DNA from 2 places in the Nocardioides secundeburneus genome. Region 2 is predicted to be linked to the other one. Evidence: predicted binding sites of a transcription regulator. Region 2 holds the regulator's gene; the other holds the start of a gene.

Region 1 (4,183 bases), on a different contig from region 2:
GCCGGCCGAGATCGACGCGTTCGTCGCCGCCGCCGTCGCGCGGGGCGAGGACCTCTACCGTCTCGACGCGGGCGCGCTCGGCGACCTCGACGCCGACCTCGTCGTCACGCAGGACCTCTGCGCGGTGTGTGCCGTCGACGTGACCGTCGTCGACGACGCGCTGGCCTACCTGGGGTGCTCGGCCGACGTGCTGACCTTCGACCCGCACACGGTGGCCGAGGTGCTGGCCTCCATCGAGGTGCTCGGCTCCGCCGTCGGGCGGTCCGCCGAGGCGACCGCGTTGGTCGCGTCGCTGCGCGCCCGGCTCGACGCCGTCGGGTCCGTGACGGCTGACGGGCCGCGGCCCCGCGTCGTCGTCCTGGAGTGGACCGACCCGCCCTACGCACCCGGTCACTGGATCCCGGAGATGGTCGAGCTCGCCGGCGGCACGTGCGTGCTCGGGACCGCAGGCCACAGGTCGACCCGCGTGCCGTGGGACGCCGTCCACGCGGCGCGGCCCGACGTCGTCGTCGTCGCACCGTGCGGCTACGACCGCGCCGGGGCGCAGGCCCAGGCCGACGCGCTCGTCGCCGCGGGCCTGCTGCCCGACGACGTGCTCGTGCACGCCGTCGACGCCGACGCCATGTGGGCGCGCCCCGGGCCCCGCCTCGTCGACGGCGTCGAGGAGCTGGCGGGAGTGCTGGCCGGTGCGCGCCGGTAGCCCCGCTCACGTCGTGCGCGGGGCTGGTGGGGCGCTCAGGGATGTCGGCGTGCTCGGGTGCCGGGTGGTGGGCGTCGGTCGACGACTGACTCGACGCCGGTGGGGCTGGTCCAGGTGTAGAGGCCGGGTTCGACCATCCGGTAGGCCCACTGGCCGTGGGTCTTGGCGCGGTGGTGGCGTCGGCAGAGCAGCGCGAGGTTCCAGGTGGCGGTGATGCCGCCGGACTCGAACGGGACGATGTGGTCGAGGTCGACCCGGCGGCGGGTGCAGTCGGGGAACACGCAGCACCGGTCCCGCAACGTGACGCGTTCACGGATCGCGTCACTGGGTCGGTAGGCGGAGGTCTCGACGGATTCGGCGAGGTCGATCACCGGCTTCACCGTGACCTTCGTGCCGGCGGCTTCGCACCACGAGCGGACCTGGTCGACCAGCAGCGGGGTCTGGGTGTTGTCGAGCAGCCCCGGCAGATCAGGGTTGGCGGCGTCGAGGTGGGCGTAGATCGTGACCCCACGACCACCACCGCTGGTGTCGAGGTCGAGGGCGAGCTGGGTACGGGCCATCTCTCCGAGGGCCTGGGAGCGTCGGACGTCGAGGGTCTCGGTCGACCCGAGGTCGGCGAGGGTCTGGGCACGGTCGCGCAGAGCGTATTCGAGATCGACCGCGTCCGCGGTGTCCAACGTGGCGACGACGTCGACGGTGCCGTCGGTGGTCGCCCCGGCCAGGTACACGGTGACGCGCCGGTCCTCGAGCGCGGCGAGACGTCGGGCCTCGGCGTCGGCGGGGTCGTGCTCGGCCCGGGCCGCGTCGACGGTGCGGTCGAGCTGGGCGAACGAGCACCGGTCCGCGACCGGTGCGATGAACCGGTCGACGTGCCAGGCCGCCGCTTCGGACAGCGTCATGGTGGCATCGGCGATCTTGAACGCCCGCCACAGGGCAACCTCGTGCTTGACCACGCGGAGGTAGAGCCGCGGGAGCCGGTGACACAGCTCGAGCGCCCGACCGAGGTAGGTCAGCCCGGCGTCGGTGCTCGTCCCGAGCGAGAGGGCGAGGTCGAGCGCGGCGTACTCCGGCACCGCGGGCGCACCCGGCCCGGCCAGGTGCAACGGACGCTCCACCGACTGCAGCAACACGACGACCTCGTCGCTAGAAGCCTCGTTCCGTTCGGCCCAGGCCAGCACGGACTTCAGCGTCTCGACCTGCGCGTCAGCCTCAGCGAGCCGACGGCCACGCACGGCAAGCAGCAGCGGATCGCTGCCGGTGCGGGTCGCGGTGGCCATAGGCCATGATACCACAAATTCGAACGCATGTTCGAGTCAATCTCGACCACCCTTCAACCCATCCCCCAGGAACTGGCCGCGCTTGGCGGGCGGTGCGCCGGAACTTGCGGAGGCGCCACCGCACGCGCCGGACCAGCACGCCGCGAGAGGCTCGGGGTCAAGGACCAATCCCCAGATCCGCGGAACAGCAAGGCGTAGGGATTGGTCCTTGAGGCCGAGACGCGGCGTGCTACCGCGCGCGGCCAACCCGACCACGCACCTCAGTCACCCACGAGAGCGCCTCAGTCGTCGCCGACCCAGGACCCGCGGCCACCCATCCAGTCCCCGTAGGCCGACCGCAGCCCACTCATCCCGCCGAAGCCGCCGTAGCCGCCGTCCCCGCCCGGCCGCCCGGCGTCCCGCGAGCCGAGGTAGGAGCCGACGACGGCGGCGCCGAGGTCGTCGAGCTCGGGGCTGACCATGCGGCCGTCGACGCGCCGGGCCATCTGCTCGATGAACCGGGCGAGACCGGGGTCGTCGCCGAGGCGGAAGAACGTCGTCTGGGCGCCGAGGCGCCGCGACGCGTCGAGCTCGCGGACGGCGAGCGCGATCGTGACCGGGTGGGGCGGGTAGGAGAAGTAGACCTCGCCGGAGCTCTCGAGGTGCGAGGTCGGCTCACCGTCGGTGACGATCAGCAGCACCGGCTGGGCACCCGGGTGCTTGCGGAAGTGCCGGTTGGCCAGCAGCAGCGCGTGGTGGAGGTTGGTGCCCTTGTCCCACATCGCGTCGAGCGCGGTGAGCTGCTCGATCTCCATCACCTCGGCGTGCCGGCCGAAGCCGATCAGCTGCAGGTGGTCGCCCCGGAACCGGCTCTTGATCAGCGTGTGCAGCGCCAGTGCGGTGCGCTTCATCGGCACCCAGCGCCCGTCCATCGCCATCGAGAACGAGGTGTCGACCAGCAGGGCGACGCAGGCCTGGGTGCGCGCCTCGGTCTCCTGCACCTCGACGTCGTCGATCGTCATCCGCGGGCCAGCGGCATCGCCCGCGCGCCGGACGACGCCGTTGAGCACCGTGCGGGGCACGTCCCACGGCTCGGTGTCGCCGTAGGCCCAGGCGCGCGTGGCGCCCGACCGCTCCCCCGCCGCGCCGGCCCGGAGCATGTCGCGCTGGCCCTGCCGGCCCGACATGCGCTGGGCGACGTCGCGCAGCAGCGCCTTGCCGAGCTGGCGCATCGCCTTCGGCGTCAGGCGCAGCTGGCCGTCGGTGCCGCGCTCGAGGGTGCCGCTGTCACGCAGCGCCTTCTCCAGCTGCTGCAGGGTGCGCGCGTCGACGGCGGCCTCGTCGCCGAGCTGGCGGGCGAGCTTGTCGAGGTCGACGTCGTCGAGCTGCGCGCGCGGGCCCGACTGCGAGAGCTGCTCGGCGAGGTCGTCGAGGTCGGCGAGGTCCTGCAGGACGCCGGTGCCGTCGCCGAGGCCGAGACCCTGCTCGCCGTCGAAGCGCTCGGAACCGCCCCAGTCCTCGCCGGGACGCAGCGCCTGGAGGTTGGCGTCGAGCTGGCCGAGCTGCTCCATGAGCTCGGGCGAGCCGAAGGCCTGCGCGCTCAGCTCCATGAGCTCCTGGCGCTGCTCGGGCGTCATCGAGTTGAGCATCCGCTGCGCGGCGGCCGCGCGTTGCGCGAGGGCGTCGAGGAGCTCGTCGATCGTCTCGGGCCGCTCGGGGAAGAAGTCCCCGTGCTGGGCCATGAAGTCGTCGAAGTCCTGCTGGGTGTCGTCGCCCGCGGCGTGCTTGGCGAGCAGCTCGTTGAGGTCGGCGAGCATGTCGTTGATCGCGGCCCGGTCGGCCTCGGTGGCGCCCTCGAGCGCCTGCTTCATGCCCTGGAAGCGCTGGTCGAGGAGCTCGCGGCCGAGGAGGTCCTTGATCTCCTCGTAGGCCGCGCGGGCCTCGGGGCTCTGCCAGTCGTAGTCGGACAGCTCGCTGACCGCGGCGGCCGGCGACGGCGAGACGTTCTCCATGCGCATCTCGCGGAATGCCCGGTCGGCGTCGTCCATCATCGCGTCGCGCGCGAGCTGCTTGCGCTCCTCGAGCACGGCCCGGTCGAGCAGCTCCTTGACCTGGCGCAGGGTGCCGTCGAGGTCGTGCTTCTGCAGCAGGTCGCGGCGGCGCTCGGCGACCTGGCGCGCGAGGTCGTCGAGGCCGCGCTGGTCGCGGCCACCACGCCGGAGGAACT
Region 2 (4,183 bases):
AGGACGTCGCCCGCCCGGTCGGCGGCGGTGGTGTTGACCCAGGGCATGCCGCCGCCCCGGTCCTGACGGCGCAGGAGGTCACGGACGCTCAAGGCCTTGCCCATCTCCCAGAAAGTGTCGATGGTGCGCAGGTGCTCGGCGTTGGCGTCGCGGATGGCCCAGACGCTCAGCACGCCCCACGGCATCAGCGTGGCCGGGGAGTCGACGACGTAGCCCTGGTCGGTGCGCCAGAGGTCCTCCCGCACGGTGCCGACGGAGCCGTCGGGCCGCTTCACCTTGATCGTCACGAACCGGTGCTCGAGCTGCCGCGGGCCGCCGTCGGTGAGGTAGGTGGTCGGGCTGCCGAGCAGCCGGTACTCGTAGGGCGTGAAGCGGTAGGCCGTCGAGACCGTGTGGCTCCAGGCGACCGAGGAGTTCCAGCCGATGTTGACGGCGGGCGAGCCGATGAGCGAGGCGCCGGCGACGTCGTAGCGGCCCGGGATGGTCAGGTGCTGCTGGGTGAAGCGGTAGCGGCCCTGCCACGGGAAGTGCGGGTTGCCGAGCAGCATGCCGCGCCGGGTCGAGGTCTCGGCTCCGCCGACGGCCGTGGCGTTGGAGCCGAACGGGCTGGCGGGGTCCTTGCCGAGCGCCGTCAGCAGCGCGTCGCGGTCGACCTGCGAGGCCCGCAGCGGCAGCTCGGGCAGGCCGGGCTCGGTGAGCGACGGCGGGTCGGCGTCGGCGATCTCCTTGACGAACACGCCGGTCGAGGCGAGCAGGTTCGCGAGGTAGACGCCGTACCAGAGGTCGAGGGTGGTGACGTCGGGCCGCAGGTAGCCCGCCCCTCGGCACGCCGGGTCGGTGATCCTGCGGGTGCGCAGCCACCGGTTGATGCCGGCGACGTAGCCGCGCACCAGCGCACGCGGCTCACGACCGGGGCCGGCCCCGCTCGCCAGCAGCCGCTCGACGACGCGCCGGTTGCGCAGGTCGGTGACGAGCGTGTCGACCTGCAGGTTGGTGCCGTTCATCGACACGTGGTCGTCGTAGCGGCCACCCGGGCCGAACCACCGCGATCGGAGCCCGCGACCGGTGACGATCGTGTCGAACAACGTGCAGGCCGAGGCCTCGGTCGCGGCGTAGCCGCTGCCGAAGCCGAGTGAGGCGACGTTCGTCGCGGTGATGTGCGGGATGCCGTGCTTCGTCCACCGGATGCGGGCCTCGTAGCGCGGCCGGCGTGGCTTCGGCTTCGCGGCGGTGCCCGGCTCGGCCCGGTCGGCGGCGGGGGTGCCGGAGATGGCGGCGGGGGCCGCCGGTGCGGGCGAGGTGGGCACGGCGACCAGCAGCGGCAGCAGGAGGCTGGTCGCGATCGCGGCAACGGGACGGCGCATGCCTGGCTAACGCCGCACTGTGACGACGGTTACGCCCGCGGCCGGGCCCGGTGCGGCAGCATGCCCGCATGGGGTCCCGCAGCGCCACCGTGTCCGTGCCCACCAGCGCCGTCGTCACCGGCGCCGCGCGCGGCATCGGACGTGCCGTCGCCGAGCGCCTCGTGGCCACCGGACACCGGGTGGTGGTCACCGACGTCGACGCGGCCGCGGTGGCGGCCACGGCCTCGGAGATCGGCGCGACCGGCGTCGTCCAGGACGTGCGCGACCCGGCGGCGCACCGCGAGGTCGCCGCGGCGGCGTCCGGTCTCGCGCCGCTGGGCGTGTGGGTGAACAACGCCGGCGTCGGCTTCGACGGCGACCTGGTCGACCTCTCCGACGACCAGGTGCGCGGGCTGGTGGAGATCAACGTGCTCGGCGTGCTGTGGGGCATGCGGACCGCGCTCGATGCGTTCGAGGCGACCGGGCGCGGCGGCCAGGTGGTCAACGTGGCGTCGCTGTCGGGCCTCGGCCCGGTGCCCGGGCTGTCAGTCTACGCCGCGACCAAGGCCGCGGTCGTCTCGATCACCTCGTCGACGGCGCTGGAGGCGCCGTCGGGGGTGGGCGTGCACGCGGTGCTGCCCGACGGCGTCGCGACCGCGATGGTCGAGGCGATGGCCGACGGCCGCGGACGGCACCTCGTGCAGTCGGGCGGACGCCTGCTGGGCACCGAGGACATCGCGGACGCCGTCGTCGGCCTGCTCGGCTCGCGTCGCGTGCTGCGCACCGTGCCGGCCTGGCGGGGCGGGTTGATGCGTGGCTCGAGCCTGGCGCCCTCGCTCGCCGCACCGGCGATGGCCCTGTTCGAGAAGCAGGGTCGCCGCCGGACCGCGCCGGGCTCGACGCCGCGCTGATCGAGCCCTAGAGCTTGCGCAGCACCGCCGTGACGACGCCGACGATGGTGGCGTGGGTGCCGTCGATGGGCTCGAAGGCCGGGTTGTGCGGCAGGAGCCAGACCTTGCCGTCCTTGCGCTGCAGGGTCTTGACCGTGGCCTCGCCGTCGATCATCGCGGCCACGATGGTGCCATTGTCGGCCGTCTGCTCCTGCCGGACGACGACGTAGTCGCCGTCGCAGATGGCGGCATCGATCATCGACTCGCCGGAGACCTCGAGGAGGAACAGGGCGCCGTCGCCGACCAGCTGCTGCGGCAGCGGGAACACCGACTCGAGGTTCTCCTCGGCCAGGATGGGTCCGCCGGCGGCGATCCGGCCCAGGAGCGGGACGTTGACCGGGGGGACGGCGACGTCGCCGATGCCGGTCTCGTCGTAGCTGGTCTCGTCGGCCGAGCCGATCGAGCGCCGGGCGGCCATGACCTCGGGCAGGAAGACCTCGAGCGCCCGCGGCCGGTTGGGGTCGCGCTTGAGGAAGCCCTTCTGCTCGAGCACCCGCAGCTGGTGGGCGACGCTCGAGGTGCTGGTGAGGCCGACGGCCTCGCCGATCTCGCGCATGCTCGGCGGGTAGCCGCGCTGCTCGATGCTGTCCTTGATGGTGGACAGCACGCGCTGCTGGCGCGGGGTGAGCCCGGTGGCGTCGGCGGGAGCGTCGGGAAGCTCGTGCACCTTGGTCGCCGAGCGGTTCGCGGAGTCGTCGGACGTGCGGCTGCGAGGCATGACCGCACTGTCCCACCAAAGAGGGCCGAGATCAAACATGTGTTCGAACGGCGTGTCGGCGCCGTCCGCGACGAGGAGGTGAACGTCCGGCGACCAGAGCGTCGGGGCCGTACCCCCGGCCGGGGATCGTCGTTGGACCCGGCGTGACCTCCGAGCTCCCGGTGCGCCGTCGCACCGTGATCGCGACCGGCTCCGCCGGCGCCGCCCTGACCACTTTCGCCGGCGGGGCCGGCACGCTCGGCGCCGCCGCCGACGACTCCGAGTCCCCGCGCCGACGGGCCGGACGCCGCTACTTCGCGCACGGCGTCGCCTCGGGCGACCCGATGCCGCGCCAGGTGGTGATCTGGACGCGCGTGACCCCGACCGCGGCGGCCCGGCCGGGGTCGGGCCGGGGCCCGCAGGTGACGGTGACCTGGGAGGTCTCGACGCGCCGGGACTTCCGCCGCATCCAGCGCCGCGGCGCCGTCGTCACCAGCGCCGCCCGCGACCACACGGTGAAGGTCGACGTCGCCGGCCTGAAGCCGGCCCGGTGGTACTACTACCGCTTCGGCTTCCGGGGCACCCACAGCCGGACGGGCCGGTTCCGCACCGCACCGGCCGCCGGCGCCCGCCCGCGCAACCTGCGGTTCGGGGTGGTCTCGTGCACCAACTGGCAGGCCGGCTGGTTCGCCGCCTACCGCGGGCTCGCCCGGCGCGACGACCTGCACGCCGTCCTGCACCTCGGCGACTACCTCTACGAGTACGGCCCCGGCGAGTACGGCTACGGCAGCACCGACCGCGACATCCGCACGCACGACCCGCGGCACGAGATGGTCTCCCTCTCCGACTACCGGCGACGGCACGCGCAGTACAAGACCGACCCCGACCTGCAGGCCCTGCACGCCAAGTACCCGTGGATCGTCACGTGGGACGACCACGAGGTCACCAACGACCAGTGGCAGGGCGGAGCTGAGAACCACCAGGCCGACGAGGGCGACTACCACCGCCGTCGCGCCCGCGCCCACCGCGCCTACGACGAGTGGATGCCGGTGCGCATGAGCGGCAGCGCCCGTCTCGGAGACGGCACGCGCCTCTACCGGCGCCTGACCTTCGGACGGCTGGCCGAGATCAGCATGCTCGACCTGCGCAGCTACCGCTCGGCACCGGTCGAGACCGCGCTCCCCTCCCCCGTC

The links. The regulator LexA, encoded in region 2, represses DNA repair genes until DNA is damaged. The targets are predictions, from matches to a motif close to TCGAACANNTGTTCGA.
Region 1: a site for LexA is predicted at 1,997-2,012, ahead of ABFT23_RS19310 (HNH endonuclease signature motif containing protein). Genes of this name have one in related genera too.

Annotation. Positions count from the first base shown of each region.
Region 1 covers NZ_JBDUUE010000007.1:112,036-116,218, reverse strand. Annotated here, with positions in the region: gene ABFT23_RS19315 (cobalamin-binding protein) at 1-700, shown strand, start outside; gene ABFT23_RS19310 (HNH endonuclease signature motif containing protein) at 736-1,977, opposite strand; gene ABFT23_RS19305 (vWA domain-containing protein) at 2,259-4,183, opposite strand, start outside.
Region 2 covers NZ_JBDUUE010000009.1:35,189-39,371, reverse strand. Annotated here, with positions in the region: gene ABFT23_RS21695 (penicillin acylase family protein) at 1-1,364, opposite strand, end outside; gene ABFT23_RS21690 (SDR family oxidoreductase) at 1,433-2,254, shown strand; gene lexA (transcriptional repressor LexA) at 2,262-3,011, opposite strand; gene ABFT23_RS21680 (alkaline phosphatase D family protein) at 3,155-4,183, shown strand, end outside.